One region of the Microbaculum mangrovi genome, then DNA from elsewhere that is predicted to be linked to it. Evidence: predicted binding sites of a transcription regulator. Region 1 holds the regulator's gene; each other region holds the start of a gene.

Region 1 (7,879 bases):
AGTGCGCCGTGGCGCTTCGACAGTTTCGCGCCGTCCGGCCCGTGAATCAGCGGGATGTGAGCCATCTCGGGCTCGGCCCAACCGAGTGCCTGATAGATCTGTGCCTGGCGGGCGGCGTTGGTCAGGTGGTCGTCACCGCGGATGACGTGGGTGACGCCCATGTCGTGGTCGTCGACGACGACGGCGAGCATATAGGTCGGGTTTCCGTCGGATCGCAGCAGAATCAGATCATCCAGATCCTTGTTCTGCCAGACAACGCGCCCCTGGACGTGGTCGTCGATCGCCGTCTCGCCCTCGGTCGGCGCCTTGAGGCGGATCGCCGGCTTGACGGCCTGAGGCGCTTCCGAGGGATCGCGGTCGCGCCAGCGGCCGTCGTAGCGCGGCGGACGGCCCTCGGCGCGCGCCTTCTCGCGCATCTCGGCGAGCTCCTCCGGCGTCGCGTAGCACCGGTAGGCCTTGCCCCGGGCCAACAGGTCCTCGACCACCTCGCGGTGCCGCTCGGCGCGGGCGTATTGCGAGATCGCCTCGCCGTCCCAATCCAGGCCCAGCCACTTCAGGCCGTCGACGATCGCGGCGATCGCCTCGTCTGTCGAGCGCGCGCGGTCGGTATCCTCGATCCTCAGCAGCATCTTGCCGCCGCGTCCGCGGGCGTAGAGCCAGTTGAACAAAGCTGTGCGGGCGCCGCCGATATGCAGGAAGCCGGTCGGCGAGGGGGCGAAGCGGGTAACGATCTCAGGTTTGGACATGACAGGTGGCGGCCGGTTTCTCGTGCGGTCTAGTATGGATGGTGCGGTTTTGGCTGGCCGCTGTGTAGCACGGCCGCCGGCGCAGATAGAAGCGGTGTGGGCAACGGCCGCGCCCAAACCTTCGGCGTGGGCCTGGGGGGACTGCGGTGTTCGACGACGCGTCCTTGATCGGCAGATCGCGCTCCGCGGCAGCGCGGCGATTGCCGGCGTTGCCGGCCCCGCTGGACCGCCTGTCGAGCCGCCTTTCTCTCCGAAGCATCGCCGACAGCGAGCGGGAGCGGTTGTTCCTTTGGGTGCCTGTTGCTTTCGGCGCAGGCATCGCTGCCTATTTCGCGTTGCCTCGGGAACCGGTGCTCGCGGCGGTGCTGGTCCTGTGCGTCGTTACCGGGACCGTTGCCGTCCGCTGTGGGCCGGGCCGGTTGTCGGGCACCGTGTTCATCGGCCTGTTCCTGGCGTCGCTTGGCATGTTGGATGCGGGGCTTCGCAGCCGCTGGGTCGCCGCGCCGGTCGTGTTCGAGGCCGGATATCCGGTTCCGGTGACAGGGCGGGTCATCGGGGTGGAGCTCAGGGAGGACGGGGCGGCACGGCTCACGGTGGCACCGGAGCGGATCGGTCGCGACGCCGCCGCGGACGTGCCGACCCTGCTGTCGTTGTGGATGCGCGGGAAATGGTCGGTGCCGGTGCCGGGGCAGACGGTCCGGTTCAACGCGATGCTGTTGCCGCCGCCCGACGCTGCCGTGCCGGGCGGCTTCGATTACGCCCGGCGGGCGTGGTTCTCCGGCATCGGTGGCGTCGGGTTCCTGACCAGCGCGCCGAAATCGGTTCTGCCCGCGCGGCAAGCCGGGCTGTCGGCGCGTCTCGAAACCGCGATCGAGCGAACGCGCCTTTATGTCGCCGGGCGAATCCAGCGGTCGCTGCCTGGCTCCGTCGGTGCGATCGCGACGGCGCTTGTGACCGGTGAGCGCGGCGCGATACCCGAAGCCGACGAGGACGCGCTTCGGGCCTCCGGCCTGGCGCACATCCTGGCGATCTCGGGCCTGCACATGATGCTTGTCGTCGGGACGCTGTTCTGGTTCGCCCGTGCCTGCTTCGCGCTGTCGCCGGATCTCGCGCTGACCCGGCCGATCAAGAAGTGGGCGGCGTCGATCGCTCTGATCGGCGGGCTCGGCTACCTGGTGCTGTCTGGCGCCTCGATCGCAACGCAGCGCGCCTTCATCATGGCGGCGATCATGCTGGTCGCCGTGCTGCTCGACCGGCCTGCGATCACGCTGCGCAACGTCGCGATCGCTGCATCGATCGTGCTCGTGCTGACGCCCGAAGCGCTCGTGACGGCGAGCTTCCAGATGTCGTTCGCCGCGACCGTGGCCCTGATATCGGCCTATGAGGCGCTTCGGTCCTGGTCGCTTGCGCGCGGCGAGAGCGCGGTTTCGCCGCAGATCCGCTTTCTCGTTCGTGCCGTGCTTGGTCTCATGTTCACCGCGCTGATCGCCGGGTTGGCGACGGGACCGTTCGCTGCCTATCACTTCAACCGCGTGGCGATCTACGGGTTGATCGCCAACGTCGCGGCGATGCCGCTCGTCAGCGTGCTGGTCATGCCGTCCGCTCTGTTCGCGATGTTGCTCATGCCCTTCGGGCTGGAGGGGCTCGCGCTCGCCCCGATGGGGCAGGGCATCGAGGGCGTTCTCGCCGTGGCCAGGACGGTTGCCGGCTGGGACGGGGCGGTGCGCATGGTCCCGCAGGTGCCGGCGGTCGCGTTGCTTCTGACGATTGCCGGCGGGCTCTGGCTGTTGCTTTGGCGCACGGGCGTCCGACTCCTGGGGCTACCGTTCATTGCGGCCGGAGTCGGCCTGACCGTGCTCTCCGGGCCTCCGGACCTCTTCGTCGCGCGGGACCTGCGGATGGCGGCGCTGCGGATGCAGGATGGCGAGCTGGCGTTCCTGCCAAAGGCCGGATCGGACTACGAGGTGGAGGTGTGGCTGCGCAGCGCCGGCCTCGTGCCCGAAGGGACACCGCGAAGACGGGCGGACTGCGACGAGTGGGCCTGTGTCGCCGACAACGGCCGCCTGCGTGTTTCCTACGTGAGCGATCCGGTGGCGTTTGCGGAGGATTGCGCCTGGGCAGACGTCGTCGTCACACCGATCTCGCCGCCTCAGTGGTGCAGGGACGACGCAATCGTGATCGGTCCGCAGGATGCCGCGCGGTCCGGCGCGATCACGCTCACAAAGACAGCCAACGGCATCGCCATCGAGACGGCGGCGGACCGGTCCGGCGACCGCCCCTGGACGCGCCGGGCCCGCTGAGTCCGGCGGGCGCCTTCAGTATTGACGGATGAGGCCGACCAGCCGGCCCTGAATGGCAACCCGGTCCGGACCGAAAATCCGGGTTTCGTAGGCCGGGTTTGCCGCCTCCAGCGCGATCGATGCGCCCTTGCGGCGCAGGCGCTTCAAGGTGGCTTCCTCGTCGTCGATCAGCGCCACCACGATATCGCCCGTGTCGGCGGTGTCCGTCTTGCGGATCAGGACCGTGTCGCCGTCGAGGATACCGGCGTCGACCATGGAGTCGCCGCGTACCTCGAGGGCGAAATGCTCGCCCTTCGTCAGAAGCTCGACCGGCACCTGGATCGAATGGCTGTGGTTCTGGATCGCCGAGATCGGCGTGCCCGCGGCAATGCGGCCCATGACGGGGACCGCCACCGCGTTCGAGTTTGCAGCTTCGGTCTCGACGGGCTCGGGTGCGGGGGGCGGAACCTTGCCGAGACTGCCCTCGATGACGCTCGGTGCGAAGCCGCGACCGCGCGCGGCAAGTCCCGGTGCCACCGAGTCTGGCAGCCGGACGATTTCCAGCGCACGGGCGCGATGCGGCAGGCGTCGGATGAAGCCGCGCTCCTCGAGCGCCGTGATGAGCCGGTGGATGCCGGATTTCGAGCGCAGGTCCAGCGCTTCCTTCATCTCGTCGAAGGAGGGTGGCACGCCCGATTCCTTGAGACGTTCGTGGATGAACATCAGCAATTCATGCTGTTTCCGCGTGAGCATTGCGCGCTCCCGTTGCCGCTTCCGCCCGTCTTCGGGCGCCAGGGTGTGTACAAATCAAGAACAAACATACATGTTCTTGTTGTGTTCGGCAACGGCTAATATCGCGTGCAAACTGGCGCCAGATGGGTCCGATGCGCCGGGGGCGTCTTTGCGAATCGGAATTCGCCCGGGCTCTAGAAGTCCATCAGGAGCGCTCGGCAGGTCTCGCCGGCCTTCGCGGCCGGGGCGAAGGGCGGGCGGATGATCAGCGCGTCGGCCCTGGCCAGCGTGGCCAGCATGGAGCTGTCCTGCCTGCCGAAGGGCGTGACGACGAGGGTGCCGTCGGGATCGATGCTGGACATCGCGCGCAGATAATCCTGGCGCTGATCGTTTTCGCCGAGATCCGCGCCGAGGCGCGCGTTGGTCTCGCCGGACCGCGTTTCCGTAAGGCCGCTCAGCGCGTGGATCAGTGGCACGAGGAACAGCCGCGCGGTGATCATCGCCGAGACCGGATTGCCGGGCAGCCCGAGGAATCGACTGGCGCCGAACATGCCGAACATCAGCGGCTTGCCGGGCCGCATGGCGATCTTCCAGAAATCGAGCGACAGGCCTTCGGCGACCAGAACGTCCTGGACGATGTCATGCTCGCCGACCGAAGCGCCGCCGAGGGTCACCAGGACATCGGCGGCGGAGTCCCGCGCTTTCGCGACGGCGCCGGCCAGGGCCTCGCGGTCGTCCGCCGCGATGCCGAGATCGACGGGAATGCCGCCGGCCCGCCGGACAATGGCCGCAAGCCCGAAGCCGTTGGACGCGATGATCTTTTCCGGTCCGGGATCGGAGCCGGGCAGGGCGAGCTCGTCGCCTGTCGACAGGATCGCGACCCTCGGCCGGCCATGTACGGACAGGTCGGCATGGTTCATCGCGGCGGCGAGGGCGATGGCGCGCGGGTCGGCACGGCGGCCGGCGCCGAGCAGCACGTCGCCTTCGGCGAAGTCGAGCCCGCGTTTGCGCACGAACCGGCCGATGCCGGAGGATTCAAGAACGGTGACCTCGTCGCCGGCGCGCTCGGTATCTTCCTGGATGACGATCGCGTCGGCGCCGTCGGGCAGGGGGGCGCCGGTGAAGATGCGCACGGCTTCGCCCGGACCGACCGTTCCCTGGAAGGAATGGCCGGCGGGGGCGGCTCCGATGACGCGCAGACGCGCGGGCACGGTCGCGACGTCGGCGGCGCGCACCGCATAGCCGTCCATCGCCGAGGTGTCCCAGGGCGGCTGCGTGCGCCGGGCGGCGATGTCCTCAGCGAGGACACGGTCCAGCGCGTCGTCGAGGGGCACCCGCTCGGCGGGCCTTGGGGGAACGCCTTCGACGATGCGCCGCAGGGCTTCTTCGACCGGGAGGAGGGCCATGGTCTCAGCCATCCTGTCCGCTGTCGTCGGCGTGCCAGCTGCCCGAGCGGCCACCGGATTTCTCCAGCAGGCGAATGCCGGTGATCTCGATGCCGCGGTCGACCGCCTTGACCATGTCGTAGACGGTCAGGCAGGCGACGCCGACGGCGGTCAGCGCTTCCATCTCGACACCGGTCTGGCCGGTCACCTTGGCCGTCGCCGTCACGCGCACGGCGCTTTCTGCGGCAACCGGCTCGAGATCGACGGACACCTTCGACAGGCCGAGCGGATGGCAGAGCGGGATCAGCTCGTGGGTGCGCTTGGCGCCCATGATGCCGGCGATGCGGGCCGTACCGAGCACGTCGCCCTTCTTGGCCTCGCCCCGGACGATCAGGTCCAGCGTCTCCGGCGCCATCCGAACCCAGCCTTCGGCCGTCGCCGAACGGGCGGTGACCGCCTTGCCGGAGACATCGACCATGCGGGCGGTGCCGGTCTCGTCGAGGTGGGTGAGGGCCTTGTCGGCGCACATGGGCGGCGCTCGCTCCAGCCTATACGGCCACGTCGGCGGCGGTTCGCGACAACAGCGTGCGGGTCGCCGCGGTGACGTCGTCCTGGCGCATCAGGCTTTCGCCCACCAGGATCGCATTGATGCCGGCATCGGCAAGCAGGGCTACGTCGGCGGGCGTGAAGATGCCGCTCTCGCCGACCAGGGTATAGTCGTCCGGTACAGCCTTCGCCAATTCGACCGATGTCTTAAGAGAGGTTTCGAACGTCCTGAGATTTCTATTGTTTATGCCGATCATTTTCGACCTGAGTTGCAACGCCCGGTCGAGTTCGGCCGTGTCGTGGATCTCGATCAGGACGGACATGCCGTAGATCTCGGCGGCATTCTCGAGCGCGGCGGCCTCGTCGTCGGTGACGGCGGCCATGATGATCAGGATGCAGTCGGCGCCCCAGGCGCGGGCCTCATCGACCTGGTAGGGATCGAACAGAAAATCCTTGCGCAGGACGGGCAGGGAAACGGCGTCGCGCGCGGCGGTCAGATAGTCGGGGCTGCCCATGAACGAGGGGCCATCGGTCAAGATCGACAGGCAGGCCGCGCCTCCGGCCTCATAGGCGCTGGCGAGTTTCGGCGGATCGAAATCCGGGCGGATAAGCCCCTTCGACGGGCTCGCCTTCTTGATCTCCGCAATCAGCGCGGTCTCGCCCCTGGCGATACGGGCGTCGAGCGCCTCCTTGAACGGGCGTACCGGGGGGGCGTGACGGGCGGCCGCACAGACATCGACGAGCGGCCGTGTGGCCTTGGCGGCGGCGATTTCCTCGCGCTTGTAGGCCTCGATTTTCTTCAGGATGTCGGCCATGGCCTCACGCGGTCGAAACGGTGACGAGCTTTTGCAGAACGGCGAGTGCGTCGCCGGAATCGATCGCCCTGGCCGCTATCTCGGCGCCCTCCGTGAGAGTTGCCGCCTGTCCCGCGACCACCAGCGCGGCGGCGGCGTTGAAGACGACGATGTCGCGGAAGGGGCTGTGCTCGCCACCGAGCAGGGCGCGGATCGCCGCGGCGTTGGTTGCCGCGTCGCCGCCCTTCAGGTCGTCGGGGCTGGCGGTCTTAAGGCCGATATCGGCCGGCGCGATCTCGAAGGTGCGGACGTTGCCGTCGATCAGTTCGGCGACATAGGTCGGCCCGGTGGTGGTGATCTCGTCGAGGCCGTCGCTGCCGTGCACGACCCAGACATGCTCGGAGCCGAGCGACGACAGCACTTCGGCCATCGGCACGATCCACTGCCGGTCGAAGACGCCGATCATCTGGCGCTTGACGCCGGCCGGATTGGAGAGGGGGCCGAGGATGTTGAAGATCGTCCGGGTGCCGAGCTCGACCCGGCTGGGGCCGACATGCTTCATCGCCGCGTGATGGGCCGGCGCGAACATGAAGCCGACACCGGCCTGCGCGATGCAGTCGGCGATGCGGCCCGGGGAAAGCTCGATATCGACGCCGAGCGCTGCAAGCGCGTCGGCGGCACCGGACTTCGACGACAGCGCGCGGTTGCCGTGCTTGGCGACGGGCACGCCGCAGGCCGCCGTGACGATCGCCGCGCAGGTCGAGATGTTGTAGGTGCCGGCCGCGTCGCCGCCGGTGCCGACGATGTCGATGGCGTTCGCGGGGGCCTTCACCGGCAGCATCTTGGCGCGCATGGTGGTGACCGCGCCGGCGATCTCGTCGACGGTCTCGCCGCGCACCCTGAGCGCCATCAGGAAGCCGCCGATCTGCGTCGGCGTCGCCTCGCCAGACATGATGATGTCGAAGGCGCGCGTCGCCTCCTGGCGGCTCAGCGGTTCGCCCGCGGCGACCTTGGCGATGAAGTCCTTGAGGCTCGTCGGTTGCATCTCTTCGTCCTGTGCGATCTTGTCGTGCCGCAAAACGCCCGCTGGTGCAAGCGCTTGGCGCGTATCAGGCGGCGCGCCTGTGCCACTCGGCCGACGCATCGAGGAAGTTGCGCAGGATCAGATGCCCGTGCTCGGAGGCGATGCTTTCGGGATGGAACTGGACGCCGAAGACGGGATGGGTGGCATGATGCATCCCCATGACGATGCCGTCTTCGGTCTCCGCGTCGACAATGAGGTCTTCCGGCAGGCTGTCGCGTTCGACGATCAGCGAGTGATAGCGGGTGGCGTGGAACGGCCCGTCGATGCCGCGGAACACGCCGGCGCCGGTATGGCTGATCTCGCTCAGCTTGCC
Region 2 (7,879 bases), on a different contig from region 1:
GCCGCGCGAGATCTCCTTCGAGGCCTTCAAGGACGTCTATGCCCGCGCCTACGCGCTGGGCCTGAAGGGCTGCACCACCTACCGGCCGAACCCGGTGACCGGCTCCGTCCTCAGCGTCGGCGAGGCGGTGTCCGCCGAGGGGGCGCCCGCCGAAGACAAGCAGACGAGCCTGCCGCTGCCCGCGCCCGCGGTTCCCGTGGCGGCGCGGGAGGCGGCGCGCGCGGTTCCGCCCGAGGGCGCGGCCGTCGTGCGCCTGACCGAGCCTCTGAAGCGCGACACGATTCTGCCGGGCTTCACCTACAAGCTGCGCTGGCCCGACACCGAGCATGCCTTCTACATCACCATCAACGACATCATCCGCGACGGCCGGCGGCGGCCCTTCGAGATCTTCATCAACTCGCGCAATGTCGAGCACTACGCCTGGACGGCGGCGCTGACGCTGCTGATCTCCGCCGTGTTCCGCCGCGGCGGCGACGTGTCCTTCATCGTCGACGAGCTGAAGGCCGTGTTCGATCCGCGCGGCGGCCACTGGATGAACGGCCGCTACGTGCCCAGCCTGCTTGCCGCCATCGCCGACGTCCTCGAGAAGCACATGGTCGACATCGGCTTCCTGGCGCCCGCGCGCACCGGGACGGGCACGCCTCGGGGCGAGTCGGGCGACAGGGAGGCGGAGGCGGTGATTCCCGAAGGCGCCGGCGCCACCTGCCCGCGCTGCGGCCATCCCAGCCTCTACCATCGCGAGGGCTGCCTCGCCTGCCTTGACTGTGGCTATTCCAAATGCGCGTGACGGTTTGGTGAGCCTGTTATTGCGTTTAGCCAAACACTTCTGCGGTCATGCCGGGACGGGGTCCGGGTAGCCATAAACCCGGTCTTTGCGCCTTGCACGCGGACCTGTGTTGGTGGATTGCCGGGACAAGCCCGGCAATGACACGGAGTGTACGGAGCGATCTCTGCTCGGGCCTTGCTTAAGCCACCCAACGATTGACTCCGCCGCCAAACGGTGGAATCCATATTAGAACAAACATAGAACATTTGCCTTGACACCGGGCGGCGACACCGCTCGCCCGGAACGGAGACCCATTGTGTCGAACGCACCCGAACCCGATGCCCCGCCCGATGGCGACGCTGTTGCCGGTCGCGCCCTGACCGATCGCAACACCGTTGCCGATATCGGCACCCTGCGCGCGCGGATCGCGCGGCTGGAGGCCGGATCCGCTGCCGGCGCGGCCGGGGAACGCACACCTGCGGCGCCGTCGGTGCTGCTCGGGGTCGCCGAACTCGACGCCGTGCTCGGCGGCGGCCTGCGGCGCGGCGCGCTACACGAGGTCCGCTCGGCCGACGCCGACGGGCCGCTCGCCTTCGGCTTCGCCCTGGCGCTCGCCGCCCGCCTTGCCGCGAACCGGCCGGCGCTGATCGTCACCACCGTCGACGGCGCCGGCGAATGGGGCCGGCCCTACGGGCCTGGGCTTGCCGCCTTCGGCCTCGATCCGGGCGGGCTCCTTTTCGTCGAGACGCGCCGGCCGCGCGAGGCGCTGTGGGCGGCGGAGGAAGGACTTGCGAGCCGGGCGCTGTCGGCCGTCGTCGCCGAGATCCGCGGCGACCCGGCCGTCGTCGACCTGACCGCGACGCGGCGGCTGGCGCTCAGGGCCGCCCGGAATGGCGGCACCGCCCTGCTGGTGCGCCCCGGCACCGCCGACGGCCTGAGCGCGGCGCGCACCCGCTGGCGCGTCGCCCCCCTCGCCCTGGCCGGACCGGACGCCGCCGCGTTCGCCCTGCCCCCCGCCTGGGCCCTGCCGCCGCCCGCCTGGGCGGTCGATCTCGAACGCAACGCCGCCCGCCCCGGCGGCCGCTTCGCCCTGACCTGGAGACCCGATGAACGCCTCTTCGCTTCCGCCGACGCCGGCGACATCAGGCCGGCGCTTCCTCGCCCTGCGCCTGCCGCGCCTGCCGGTGGAGCGACTCGCGAAGGAACTCTCGCGCAGGACACCGCCGTCCTCCGCTTCCGCCGAACCGGATAGTGTGCCGCGCGCGGCCCTGCGCGCGGCACCACGTGCCACGATCGCGACCGTCGGCAACGCCACCCGGCTGATGGCAGTCGATACGGCCGCCGCCGATGCCGGCCTCGAGCCGGGCCTGACGCTCGCCGACGCCCGCGCGCGCGTGCCGGCGCTGGACGCCGTCGAGGCCGATCCCGACGGCGACCGCCGCGCCCTCGAAGCCCTCGCCGAATGGACCGGGCGCTATACCCCGCTCGTCGCCCTCGACGCCCCCGGCGGAACGAGCGGCCTCGTGCTCGACATCACCGGCTGCGCCCATCTGTTCGGGGGCGAACAAGCGTTGCTCGCCGACCTGACGGGGCGCCTCGAAGGGCGCGGCCTCACGGTGCAGGCGGCCGTCGCCGACACGCCCGCCGCCGCCCGCGCCGTGGCCAGGACGGCATCCGGCACGATCGTTCCGCCGGGCGGCAACGCGCGCGCCGTCGCCGGATTGCCGGTCGCCACGCTCGACGCCGAGCCGGAAACCGTCTCGATGCTGGAACGGCTCGGCCTGAAGCGCATCGGCCAGCTCGTCGACATGCCGCCGTCCACCCTGGCCGCCCGCTTCGGGTCCGGCCTGCTGACCCGCCTCGACCGCGCGCTCGGCCGCGCCGACGAGCCGCTGTCGCCGCTCAGGCCGCCGCCGGTCTTCGTCGTCGAACGCGTCTTCGCCGAGCCGATCCGGCTTGTCGAGGATATCGAGCGGGTGGCGCGGGCGCTTGGCGAGGGCCTCGCCGAACCGCTGTCGCGTCACGGCCAGGGCGCGCGGCGGCTGGCCCTCACCCTGTTCCGCATCGACAACAAGGCGTTCCGCATCGCGGTCGGCCTGAGCCGGGCGAGCCGCGATCCCGCCCGGCTGGCGGGGCTGCTGATCGAGCGCCTGGGCACCTTCGACCAGGACCTCGATACCGGCGAGGGCATCGAGCGCGTCCGCCTCGCCGCCGAGGCCGTGGAGCCGTTGCAGGCCGCCCAGACCACCGCCGGCGATCTGGCGGGAGAGAGCCGGGCGGAGGATGCCGAGGCGCTCGCCCGCCTCGCCGACCGGCTGACCGCCCGGCTCGGCCACACCCGGGTGGTGCGGCTGGTGCGCCACGAAAGCCATATCCCCGAGCTTGCGGTCACGGCACGCCCCGCCGTGGCCGGCGTCGCGGCCGGCGCCGCCATGTGGCCGCAGCGCGCCGCCCACTGCGATCCCGGCCCCGAGCGCGGCCCCGGGCGCGCGCCGGAACGGCCGCTGCGCCTGCTCGACCGGCCCGAGCCGATCGAGGCGATCGCCGAGGTGCCGGACGGACCGCCAGTGCGCTTCCGCTGGCGGCGCGTGCTGCGCGCCGTCGCGCGCATCGAGGGGCCCGAGCGCATCGCCCCGGAATGGTGGGCCCCGAAACTGTTCAACGGGGAGGCGGAGGCGCTCACCCGCGACTATTTCCGCGTCGAGGACGAGGAGGGGCGCCGCTATTGGGTCTATCGCGCCGGGTTGTACGACCGCGAGACGGTAACGCCGCGCTGGTATCTGCACGGGTTGTTCGGATGAGATCGCCGCCGCCCTACGCCGAGCTTGCCGCGGCCACCAACTTCTCGTTCCTGCGCGGCGCCTCGCATCCGGAAGAGCTGGTCGACCGCGCCGCCGCGCTCGGGCTCGCCGCACTCGGCATCGCCGACCGCAATTCGCTCGCCGGCGTGGTGCGCGCCCATGTGGCGGCGAAGGAGCGCAACCTCCGCATCGTCGTCGGGGCCCGGCTCGTCTTCTGCGACGGCTCGCCCGATATCCTCGCCTGGCCGCAGGACCGCACCGCCTATGGACGGCTGTGCCGGCTGCTCACCATCGGCAACCGCCGCGCCGAGAAGGGCGACTGCCGTCTGACACTCGCCGACCTGTCGGAATGGGGTGAGGGTATCCTTCTCGCGGTTGTACCGGGGGCATCAAGCTATGACGGCTTACTTTTATCTCCGAAAAATAACAATCCGACTAACCAACATCCACCTTCCCTGGAAAATCCCCTGCGGGCGCTGGCCCAGCACTTCCCCGGCGCCGTGCACCTGGCCGCCCGCTTCGCCTATGATGGCGACGACCGCGGAAAACTGGCGGTTCAGGCCGATCTCGCCGCCCGCTGCGGCACGCCGCTGCTCGCCATCAACGACGTGCTCTACCACGCTCCGGACCGCCGCCATCTGCAGGATGTCGTGAGCTGCATCCGTAATCACGCCCCGATTAACAAAGCCGGCTTATTACTGGCGGGCAATGCTGAGCGATTTCTAAAGCCCCCGGCCGAGATGGCCCGCCTGTTCCGGGGCTACCCGGAGGCTGTCTCGCGGATCTCGGTATTGATTAGCCGAATTTCTTTTTCCCTCGATGAACTGCGCTACGCCTATCCGGACGAGCCCACCGGCACCGATCCGACACCGCAGGCGGCATTGATCCGCTTGACCGAAGAAGGCGCGCGACAGCGTTATCCGGAGGGGCTACCCGATAAAGTACGCCACCTAATTGAATACGAGATAAAGCTCATCGGGGAGCTCGACTACGCCCCCTATTTCCTCACCGTGCACGACATCGTCCGCTTCGCCCGCGCGCGCGGCATCCTCGCGCAGGGCAGGGGCTCGGCGGCCAATTCCGCCGTCTGCTTCTGTCTCGGCATCACCGAGGTCGATCCCGCCCGCATGGACCTGCTGTTCGAGCGCTTCATCTCGGCGGAACGGCGCGAGCCGCCCGATATCGACGTCGATTTCGAGCACGAGCGCCGCGAAGAGGTGATCCAGTACATCTACGGGAAGTACGGCCGCGCGCGCGCCGGCCTCGCCGCCACCGTCACCAGCTACCGCGCCCGCTCGGCCGTGCGCGAGGTCGGCAAGGCCTTCGGCCTGTCGGAGGATGCCGTCGGCGGGCTCGCCGGCGCCATCTGGGGCTGGTCGGATTCCGCGATCACCGAAACGGACGTGCGCCGCCGCGGCCTCGATCCCGCCGATGCCTCGCTGGCGAAGATGCTGGCGCTGTCGCGCGAGATCGTCGGCTTTCCCCGCCATCTCTCCCAGCATGTCGGCGGCTTCGTCATCACCAGGGACCGGCTCGACGAGACCGTGCCGATCCAGAACGCGGCGATGGAGGACCGCACCGTCGTCGAATGGGACAAGGACGATCTCGACGCGCTGGGCATCCTGAAGATCGACGTGCTGGGCCTGGGCATGCTGACCTGCGTGCGCAAGGCCTTCGACATGCTTAGGCGCCACTACGACCGCGACCTGACGCTCGCCACCATCCCCGCCGAGGACCCCGCCGTCTACCGCATGCTGCAGCGGGCCGATTCCATCGGCGTCTTCCAGGTCGAGAGCCGCGCCCAGATGACCATGCTGCCGCGGCTGAAGCCGGCGAATTTCTACGATCTCGTCATCGAGGTCGCGATCGTCCGGCCGGGCCCGATCCAGGGCGACATGGTGCACCCCTATCTGCGCCGCCGCCAGGGCCTCGAGCCTGTCGCGTTCCCCGCCCCCTCGCCCGAGCACGGCCCGCCCGACGAACTGGAAAAGGTGCTCGGCAAGACGCTCGGCGTCCCCCTGTTCCAGGAGCAGGCGATGCGCATCGCCATCGTCGCCGCCGGCTTCACCCCATCGGAGGCCGACCGCCTGCGCCGCGCCATGGCCACCTTCCGCCGTGTCGGCACCATCGGCACGTTCCAGGCCAAGATGGTCGAGGGCATGGTCCGGCGCGGCTACGACCGCGACTTCGCCGAGCGCTGCTTCCGCCAGATCGAGGGCTTCGGCGAATACGGCTTCCCGGAAAGCCACGCGGCGAGCTTCGCCCTGCTGGTCTACGCCTCGGCCTGGCTCAAGTGCCACTACCCCGATGTCTTCGCCGCCGCGCTGCTCAACAGCCAGCCGATGGGCTTCTATGCCCCGGCCCAGATCGTCCGCGACGCCATCGAGCACGGCGTCCGCGTCCACCCCGTCGACATCAACCTGTCCGGCTGGGACAACACGCTGGAACCCGAGGGCCCGGACGCGCCGGACGAGCATCCCGTCCCGCCACCCCCCTCTCCATCTCTCCCCCGCAAGGGGGGAGAGGGCCCCATGCCGCAGCCCTCTATACGAACACCGCCATTCGAGGAGCTACCGTCTCGCACAGAAAGCCGTGCTTCCGGGGACCGGCGCGGCGATCGCCCCCCTCCCCCCTTGCGGGGGAGGGACGGGGAGGGGGGTGGCGAAGGCGGGACCGCAAGTCCCGGCTTCGCAGCGCATGGCCACGCCCGCCCCGCCGCGCACGCGCCGGTCTCCAAGGGCCTGCGCGAAAAATCCAGGGCGCTCCGGCGCGACATGACCGACGCGGAGCGGCGGCTCTGGTCGGTTCTCCGGGCCAACCGGTTTCAGGGATATTCGTTTCGCCGGCAGGTTCCGATGGGACACTTCATCGCGGATTTCGTCTGCCATGACCGCCGCCTCGTCATCGAACTCGATGGTGGCCAGCACGGTGAAGCCGGCCATGCCGCCGCCGATGCGACCCGCGACGCCTGGTTCCAATCGCGCGGATACCGGGTACTCCGCTTCTGGAACAACGAGGTTCTGGAGAACCTAGACGGCACACTGCACCGGCTCGCCGAGGCTCTGCGCCTACCCCCCTCTCCAGCTCTCCCCCGCAAGGGGGGAGAGCGGCATATGCCGCCCGGCGATCCCGAAATTGCATCCCCGACGGACGCTGCTGGTCAGGGCATGAGTGAGATGCCCGCCACCATCGGCGACGCGGAACCCCCTCCCCCCTTGCGGGGGAGGGACGGGGAGGGGGGTCGCGAAGGCGGGACCGCAAGTCCCGGCTTCGCAACGCATGGCCACGCCCGCTCCGCCGCGGCGCGTCTCCACCCCCTGCACGCCGACATGCGCGCCGATATCTGGTCGGACCACGCGATCCGGCTCGGCCTGCGGCAGATAAAGGGGATCGGCGAGGAGGAGGCGCGGCTGATCGAGGAGAAGCGCGGCGCGGGCTACGATTCGCTGCGCGACCTGTGGCTCAGGACCGGCCTGCCGGCCAGGACGATCGAACGGCTCGCCGACGCCGACGCCTTCCGCTCGATCGGCCTCGACCGGCGCGCCGCGCTGTGGGCGGCGCGCGGCCTCGACAGGGGCCCGGCCGCCAGCGGGAAGACCGGGCGCCTGCCGCTGTTCGAGGCGGCCGATCACGCGGACCTGCGCCGCGAGCCGGATGTCGACCTGCCGCCGATGCCGCTCGGCGAACAGGTGGTCAACGACTACCGCTTCCTCAAGCTCTCCCTGAAGGCCCACCCGGCGAGCTTCCTGCGCGCGCCGCTTACCCGCCTCGGCGCGGTGCGCCACGAGACCCTGCGGACGACGCGGCCGGGCCGGCGGCTGACGGTCGCCGGCCTCGTGCTGGTGCGCCAGCGGCCGGGCTCGGCCAGGGGTGTCATCTTCATGACGCTGGAGGACGAGACGGCGGTCGCCAACGTCATCGTCTGGCCGAAAGTGTTCGAGCGCTTCCGCGCGCAGGTGATCGGCGCCCGCCTGATCGCCGCCACCGGGCGCCTGCAGAACGAGCAGAACGTCATCCACCTGGTCGCCGAGCGCATCGACGACCTGACGCCGCTGCTCGCCACCCTCGGCGACGACGGCACCGACCTGGAGGCGCTCGCCCGCTGCGACGAGGTGCGCCGGCCGGTTCCCGACATCCACGAGAAGGTCGCCCGCCGCTCCCGCCTCGGCCGGCTGCTCGCCGACGCGCCCGAGCTTGGCGGCGACCTGGAGAAACTCGCCCGGGCGACCCACGCCGTCCTGCCTAAGGGACGCAATTTCCACTGAAGCCGAGATTCAATCCGTCGCCAACTCGGGCTACGCTGCCAGCCGCC
Region 3 (7,879 bases), on a different contig from region 1:
GAGCGTGAACGGCTTCAGCACCACGTCATGGACGATCTCGTCGAGCCCGTCGGCACGTTCGCGCTGATTGGCATAGCCGGTCATCAGCATCACCGGCACCTCCGGCCGCTCCCGCGCCACGTTGAGCGCCAGCGCAATGCCGTCCATCACCGGCATGACGATATCGGACAGGACCAGACCGGCGCCGCGCGCAGGTCCCCGCAACAGGTCGAGCGCCTCGGCGCCGTCCGTCGCCTCCTGGACCGCGTAGCCGTCGATCTCCAGGGCGCGGCGCACGAAAGTGCGCACGCCGTCGTCGTCGTCGACCAGAAGGATCGTCTCCATCCGTCCCGCTCCCTATCAGCCGTTCGTCTGGTCGCCATCGTCGGGGGCACCAACGTCCGGGACGCCAACGTCCGGAACGCCAGCGTCCAGGGCGCCATCATCCCCGGCGCGCCCTTCCACGATGCCGACGAACGGCAGCTCCCGGAACGCGTGCGCCACGTCCATGCCGTAGCCGACGACGAACAGGTCGGGACAGGAAAAGCCGACGAAATCAGGGTCGATGTCGGCCGCCCGCTTGCCGGGCTTGTCGAGCAGGACGCAGGTCAGGACGGTATCGGCGCCGCGTGCCGCGAGCAGGTCCTTGGCATAGGCAAGGGTGCGCCCCGATTCGAGAATGTCGTCGACCAGGATGACGGTGCGGCCCTTCACGTCGCTGTCGATGTCGCGCAGCACCGTGACCCGGCCCGACGATTCGGTGCCGGCGCCATAGCTCGACAGGCTCATGAACTCCACTTCCGGCGACAGGCCGGCGGTATAGAGCGCGCGCAACAGGTCGGCGGCGAAGACGAAGCTGCCCTTGAGGATGGCGATGACCAGCGGCCGCGGTCCGGCGCGGGTGCCTATCTCCTGCGCGATCTCGCCGTTGCGGGCGGCGATCTCCTCCGGCGAGTACAGCACCCGGATGCGATGGCCGCCCCGTTCGATCGTCGTCAATTGCCGAGCTCCACAATCCGTCTGTCGCGCTCCATGAAGCGCAGCTGCAAATCGTCCGCGCCCCGCGGCGGCGAGGCGAGCCGGGTGCGGAAGGTCATCGCCGCGTCGGGGTCGAGCACCCGTTGCCGCGGCTCCAGCGTCCAGGCGTACAACTCGTCGCCGCCGTCGGTCCGCAGAGAGAAGCGCAGCGCGGGCACCGGCATCGCCCGGTCGCGGATGTTGAGGATCTCGCCCTCGATGATCAAAACCGGCACTCCGTCCTCGAAATCGCGCCGCTGCGCGACGTTGCCGAACTCCAGTCCGCGCAGGTTTACCGGAAATCCGATCGCGGAGTACAGACCGGCTGTGGACGGCAGTGTCCGCACCACGTCCTCGCGGTAGTGGAACGCGGCGACGAGACCGGCCAGGACACAGCCGAACACGAACGCGTCGAGGCCACGTCCGCCGCGGCCCCGGTAGCGGATTTTGGGCCGGTTGCCGGCATGTTTCGCCGCGAATCGCGCGCGCGCCTCGGCGGCGTGCTCGATCGGGTTGAGGTCGGTTTCACCGGCGGCCGCAGCGCTGTCGGCGCCGCCGTCGTCGACAATGCGCGCGCCGAGCGGCTCGGCCTGTGATTCGGCACGCACCCGCTCGCCGGTCTGCGGCTCCTGGACCCGGTCGGCCCGGCTCGGCGGCGGCGGCGCATCCTCGTCCGGTTCCGGCGGCAGGACCATCGGCTCGGACGTATAGGCGACCGCATGCCAGACATTCCGGCACTTTACGCAGCGCACCGAGCGGCCGTCGGGCGGAAACGTCGCACCGTCGACATCGTAGCTCGTATTGCAGTTCGGACAGGTTATTTTCATAGAAACCCGCGTGCGGCACGGCGAACGTCGCCCGCTCCGGGCGTCCGGCGTGCACATCCACCTCGCCGGATTATGATTAATGAAGCGTTAAGGGCCGGTCTGCGAAGGTTCGTCGATCCGGTCGCGCCAGCGGCAGCCCAAGGGCTGCCGCCGGTACCGCCCCAACACCGATCGGGGCCATGAGATCGGTCCGGGAGCCCGTGAATTGATCCGTTTCGAGAATGTCGGGTTGCGCTATGGCATGGGGCCGGAGGTCCTGCGCGATGTGTCGTTCGCCATAGAGCGCGGCTCGTTCCAGTTCCTGACCGGGCCGTCGGGCGCAGGCAAGACGTCGCTGATGCGGCTGCTGTTTCTCGCGCTGAAGCCGACCCGCGGCCTGATGTCGCTGTTCGGCCACGACGTCGCCACCCTGTCGCGCACCGACCTGCCGACGCTGCGGCGCCGGCTCGGCGTCGTGTTCCAGGATTTCCGGCTGCTCGACCACCTGTCGACCTACGAGAACGTCGCACTGCCCCTGCGCGTGATCGGCAAGGAGGAGACGTCCTACCGCACCGACGTCGTCGAGCTTCTGCACTGGGTCGGCCTCGGCCATCGGGTGCACGTCCATCCGCCGGTCCTGTCCGGCGGCGAGAAGCAGCGCGCCGCGATCGCCCGCGCGGTGATCACCCAGCCGGAATTGTTGTTGGCCGACGAACCGACGGGCAATGTCGACCCGACCCTTGCCCGCCGGCTGCTGCGCCTGTTCATGGAGCTGCACCGGCTCGGCACCACGGTGGTGATCGCCACCCACGATATCGGCCTAATGGATCAGTATGATGCGCGCCGCTTCGTTCTGAACGAAGGCCGCGTGCATATTTACGACTAGAAGGAACGGACAGGCTGACATGGCCATTCCGGCGGAACGCGACGATCTGAACGACGAGACCGACCGGTCCGATGTCTACGACGGCTTCGGTCCCTCCGCCGCGATCGTGCCTGCCTCCGGCGTCTCCGGCCGGGCGCTGTTCTTCGTGCTCGCCATCATGTCGTTTTTGGCCTGCATCACCGTCGGCACCGTCACCGTCATCGCCTCCGCCGCGGCCGACTGGCGCTCCGACATTTCCGGAGAGATCACGGTGCAGATCCGCCCGCTCGACGGCGTCGACACCCTTGCCGCCATCGACAAGGCGCTCGCCGTCATCCTCGAGACGGACGGCATAGAGTCCGCCCGGGCCCTGTCGGAACAGGAGCTGCGCGACCTGCTGGAGCCCTGGCTCGGCGCCGGCGTCGATCTGGAGGAGCTTCCGGTCCCGCGCCTGATCGTCGTCGAGATCGACCGCGCCGCGCCGCCGGACTTCGTCGAACTGCGCCAGCGCCTGACCGGCGCGGTGCCGGCGGCGAGCCTCGACGATCACCAGCTCTGGCAGGGCCGGCTTGCGGTGATGGCCAACACGCTGGCGGTCAGCGGCGCCGCGATCCTGGTCCTGGTCCTGGTCGCCACCGTCCTGTCGGTCGTGTTCGCCACCCGTGGCGCCATGGCCACCAATCGCGACATAGTCGAGGTCCTGCATCTGGTCGGCGCCAAGGAGGCGTTCATCGCCCACGAATTCGAGCGCCATTTCCTGCGGTTGGGCTTTCGCGGCGGGCTTGCCGGCGGCATCGCCGCCACCATCGCCTTCGGCGCCGTCCGCTGGATTTCGGCCCAGTTCACAGCGACTCCGGCCGGAGATCAGTTCGACGCCCTGTTCGGCGGCATCTCGATCGGCTGGGCCGCCTTCGTCGGGATCGCCCTCACCGTCCTGCTCGTAGCGGCCCTGACGGCGATGAGTTCGCGGCTCACCGTCTTCCATTTCCTGAAGGTTTTTGACTAGGAAGGCGTTTGAATCACGGTCCGCCGCGGCCCTTGCCGTGGCCACGCCGCATTTCTTAGTATCCTCCGGGGACGGAATGGTAGACAGCGACCGCAGCGAACTGCCTTTGGAGGGTGCCGACCGGGCAGGTCCGGCGCACGGCGTTCGCGCGCCCGGGCGCCATCGCGGGCGCCGTATCGCCTCGGTGGCGATGGGCGGCCTTCTGATCGGCGGCGCCATTGCCTTCACCATCGGCTTCGTCCATTTCGTCCTCAATGTCGGAGCGATCGAGAAGCCGCGCCCGGCCGAACGGGCCGACGCCATCGTCGCGCTGACCGGCGGGGCCGACCGCATCACCGACGCGATCCAGCTCCTGGGCGAGGGCCGCGCCCGGCGGCTGCTCATCTCCGGCGTTCATCCCAGCACCTCGCGCGAGACGCTCGCCAGCATGACGCCGGGCCGGACGCAATTGTTCGATTGCTGCGTCGATTTGGGCCACGCCGCGCTGAACACCGTCGGCAACGCCAAGGAGGCGCGCGACTGGGCCCGCTTCAACGGCTTCACCTCGCTCATCGTCGTCACCTCCAGCTACCATCTGCCGCGCAGCCTCAACGAAATCAGCCGCGAGATGCCGGAGGCCCGGCTGATTCCCTATCCGGTCGTCACCGACCGAATGCAGATCGGGGACTGGTGGCACAATCCCGGCACCACGCGGCTGCTGCTGGCCGAATACGTCAAGTACCTGATGTCGATGGCGCGTCTGCGGCTCGGCGGGCCCGATACCTCGCTCGAGGCGGCGCGCGCCGACGCCTCGGGCGCCGGCGGCTGAGCGCCGGTCGGCGGCTTTCGAAGGCATACCGCGTGGTCCTGCGCTCGCTCCTCTTCAACCTGGCCTTCTACGTCAATCTCGTCCTGTGGATGGTCGTCTGCCTGCCGCTGATCGTCCTGCCGCGGCGGGCCCTGCGGCCGTTCATGCACGCCTGGGCGAAAAGCTCGATCTGGCTGCTGCGCGTCGTCGCCGGCACGCGGCTAGAAGTCCGCGGCGCGCCGGAGCGATTCGACGGGCCGCTGCTGGTCGCCGCCAAGCATCAGTCGCTGTTCGAGACCTTCGCGCTGCTGCACTGCTTCGCCGACCCCGCCTTCATCCTGAAGCACGAACTGACCCGCATTCCTCTGTTCGGCTGGTGGATCACCAGGATCGGCATGATCGCGGTCAGGCGCGACAAGGGCGCGCGGGCGCTGAAGGACATGGGCCGCGACGCGCGCGTGCAGGCGGAGTCCGGCCGCCAGGTGCTGATCTTTCCCGAAGGCACGCGCCGTGCGCCCGGCGACGACCCCGCCTACAAGGTCGGCGTCGTGCTGCTCTACCAGGAGATGGGCGTTCCCTGCCTGCCGGTGGCGCTCAATTCCGGCCTCTACTGGCCGCGCCGCAAGTGGCAGCGCTATCCGGGCACGATTCTCGTCGAGTTCCTGGAGGTGCTGCCCGCCGGCCTGCCGCGCAAGGAATTCCTGGCGCGGCTGGAAACCGCGATCGAGACCGCATCGGACCGGCTGCTTGTCGAGGCGGCGCGGGCGCCCCACCCGCCGCCGCTGCCGGAGACGGCGAGGAAACGGCTGCAGGCCATCGGCGAGGCCGAGGCCCGGTAGTCGCCGGAAAATCCATCACGAACCTCTGCATGGGAGTGCGCACATGAGCGAATTGACCGGAAAGGCCGCGATCGTAACCGGGGCGAGCCGCGGCATCGGCGCCGCCGCGGCACGGGAACTGGCGAAACGCGGGGCCGCCGTCGTGCTGGCGGCCCGTTCGAGCCGGGAGATCGCGGGTGTCGCGGAGGACATCGTCGAGAACGGCGGCCGGGCGATCGCCTGGACATGCGACGTCTCGCGCTACTACAGCGTCGTCGATACCGTCGAGACCTGCCGCAACGAGTTCGGCCGCCTCGATATCCTCGTCAACAATGCCGGCGTCATCGAGCCGATCGCCCGGATCGCCGAGTCCGACCCGGTGAAATGGGCGGACGCCGTGGACGTCAACCTGATGGGCGTCTACCACGGCCTGCGCGCCGCCATTCCGGTGATGCAGGCGCAGGGAGGCGGCACGATCGTCAACATCAGCTCGGGCGCGGCCACCAGCCCGCTCGAGGGTTGGAGCCACTACTGCGCGACGAAGGCGGCGGTGCTGTCGCTGACCGGGTGCGCCGACAAGGAATACCGCGACCACGGCATCCAGGTCGTGGGCCTCAGCCCCGGCACGGTGGCGACCGACATGCAGGTCGCCATCAAGGCCTCGGGCATCAACCCCGTCAGCCAGCTCGACCCGTCGGTGCACATTCCCACCGAATGGGTTGGCCAGGCGATCGCCTGGCTCTGCGAGGGCGGCGCGGCCGACTTCCTCGGCACCGACGTCTCGCTTCGCTCCGAGGACATCCGCAAGGCGGTCGGCCTGCCGGTGGCATAACGCCGGTCCCGGATCGCGCGAGGGGCCGGGACACCAAATCGGCCCCTTTCGGCCGGCCCACGGGGGCCTTTGCGGCGGCAAGATAGTACAAACCAAGAACATTCATTGACCTTAAACGTCTTTGGCCCGATATTGGTAAGGTCGGGAACGATGTCCCGACGCGCGACGAGTGTTCGTCATGGCCCGCAGGACATCCGGCGGCGACGCCCGGAACCCATCGCCCATCGTCCCCTCGCCCATCGCCGGCGAGATCTGGGACATGAAGTACCGCCTGCGCGACGAGAGCGGCGCGCCGGTCGAGAAGACCGTGTCCGACACCTTTCGCCGCGTGGCAGACGCGGTCGCGGCGGCGGAACCGGCGAAATCCCGCAGGACCTGGGCGAAACGCTTCCGCGAGATGCTGGAATCCGGTGCCTTCCTGCCGGCCGGCCGCATCCTCGCCGGCGCCGGCACGGGCCGCAAGGTGACGCTGTTCAACTGCTTCGTCATGGGCGCGATCCCCGACGACCTCGACGGCATCTTCACCAACCTGCGCGAGGCCGCGCTGACCATGCAGCAGGGCGGCGGCATCGGCCACGACTTCTCGACGCTGCGGCCGAAGGGCGCGCTGGTGAGGTCGATTGGCGCCGATGCCTCCGGCCCGGTGAGCTTCATGGAGGTCTGGGACGCCATGTGCCGCACCATCATGTCGGCCGGCCACCGGCGCGGCGCCATGATGGGCACGCTGCGCTGCGATCATCCCGACATCGAGCTGTTCATCGACGCCAAGGCCGACGCCGCCAGGCTCAGGATGTTCAATCTCTCGGTCCTCGTTACCGACGCCTTCATGACGGCGGTCGAGGCCGACGCCGACTGGGACCTCGTCTTCGCCGGCATGGTGTACCGGACGGTCCGGGCGCGGGCGCTGTGGGACCGCATCATGCGCTCGACCTACGACTATGCCGAGCCCGGCGTGATCTTCATCGACCGGGTGAACGCCGAGAACAATCTCGCCTATTGCGAGACGATCCACGCCACCAACCCCTGCGGCGAGCAGCCGCTGCCGCCCTATGGCGCCTGCCTGCTCGGCTCGGTCAACCTGGCCCGCCTGGTCGTCGACCCGTTCGGCGACGCCGCCCGCCTCGACACCGGCCGGCTGGCGGAGGCGGTCGCCGTCGCCATCCGCTTCCTCGACGATGTCGTCGACATCTCGCGCTATCCGCTGGAGGCGCAGGCGAAGGAGGCGAAGGCCAAGCGGCGCCTGGGGCTCGGCGTCACCGGGCTGGCCGACGCGCTGGCCATGCTCGGCCTCGTCTATGGCCGCGAGGACGCGGCCAAGGCTGCCGGCGATTGGATGCGCGTCATCCAGAATGCCGCCTATCGCGCGAGCGCGCAGATCGCCGCCGAAAAGGGCTGCTTCCCGCTGTTCGACAGGACGCCGTACCTGAAGAGCCCGACGGTCGCCCGGCTCGACCCGGACGTGCGCGCGGCGATCCGCGCGAACGGCCTGCGCAACTCGCACGTCACCTCGATCGCCCCGACCGGCACCATCTCGCTGTTCGCCGACAACGTCTCCTCCGGCATCGAGCCGATCTTCTCGCTGTCCTACCGCCGGGCCGTGCTGATGCCCGACGGCAGCCGCCGCGACGAGGAGGTTAGCGACTATGCCTGGCGCCTCTACCGGGCCAGGGCCGGCGGGGACGCGCCGCCCGAGCCTCCGGAGGCCTTCGTCACCGCCCAGACGCTCGACCCGGACGCGCATCTCAGGATGCAGGCGGCGCTGCAGCCCT

The links. The regulator LexA, encoded in region 1, represses DNA repair genes until DNA is damaged. The targets are predictions, from matches to a motif close to TGTTCNNNNTGTGTTCNG.
Region 2: a site for LexA is predicted at 1,014-1,031, ahead of ACSF9G_RS19355 (ImuA family protein). Genes of this name have one in related genera too.
Region 3: a site for LexA is predicted at 6,194-6,211, ahead of ACSF9G_RS19360 (adenosylcobalamin-dependent ribonucleoside-diphosphate reductase). Genes of this name have one in related genera too.

Annotation. Positions count from the first base shown of each region.
Region 1 covers NZ_JBPODT010000002.1:1,166,590-1,174,468, reverse strand. The annotation lists gene gltX (glutamate--tRNA ligase) at 1-746, opposite strand, end outside; gene ACSF9G_RS11870 (ComEC/Rec2 family competence protein) at 956-3,046, shown strand; gene lexA (transcriptional repressor LexA) at 3,062-3,778, opposite strand; gene ACSF9G_RS11860 (molybdopterin molybdotransferase MoeA) at 3,952-5,163, opposite strand; gene moaC (cyclic pyranopterin monophosphate synthase MoaC) at 5,168-5,671, opposite strand; gene trpC (indole-3-glycerol phosphate synthase TrpC) at 5,691-6,503, opposite strand; gene trpD (anthranilate phosphoribosyltransferase) at 6,508-7,527, opposite strand; gene ACSF9G_RS11840 (anthranilate synthase component II) at 7,592-7,879, opposite strand, start outside.
Region 2 covers NZ_JBPODT010000004.1:549,988-557,866, reverse strand. The annotation lists gene ACSF9G_RS19360 (adenosylcobalamin-dependent ribonucleoside-diphosphate reductase) at 1-787, shown strand, start outside; gene ACSF9G_RS19355 (ImuA family protein) at 1,083-2,018, shown strand; gene ACSF9G_RS19350 (Y-family DNA polymerase) at 1,951-3,567, shown strand; gene ACSF9G_RS19345 (error-prone DNA polymerase) at 3,564-7,832, shown strand.
Region 3 covers NZ_JBPODT010000004.1:557,901-565,779, reverse strand. The annotation lists gene ACSF9G_RS19400 (response regulator) at 1-324, opposite strand, end outside; gene hpt (hypoxanthine phosphoribosyltransferase) at 340-978, opposite strand; gene ACSF9G_RS19390 (zinc-ribbon domain-containing protein) at 975-1,823, opposite strand; gene ftsE (cell division ATP-binding protein FtsE) at 2,029-2,688, shown strand; gene ACSF9G_RS19380 (cell division protein FtsX) at 2,708-3,673, shown strand; gene ACSF9G_RS19375 (YdcF family protein) at 3,750-4,481, shown strand; gene ACSF9G_RS19370 (lysophospholipid acyltransferase family protein) at 4,514-5,299, shown strand; gene ACSF9G_RS19365 (SDR family oxidoreductase) at 5,343-6,110, shown strand; gene ACSF9G_RS19360 (adenosylcobalamin-dependent ribonucleoside-diphosphate reductase) at 6,289-7,879, shown strand, end outside.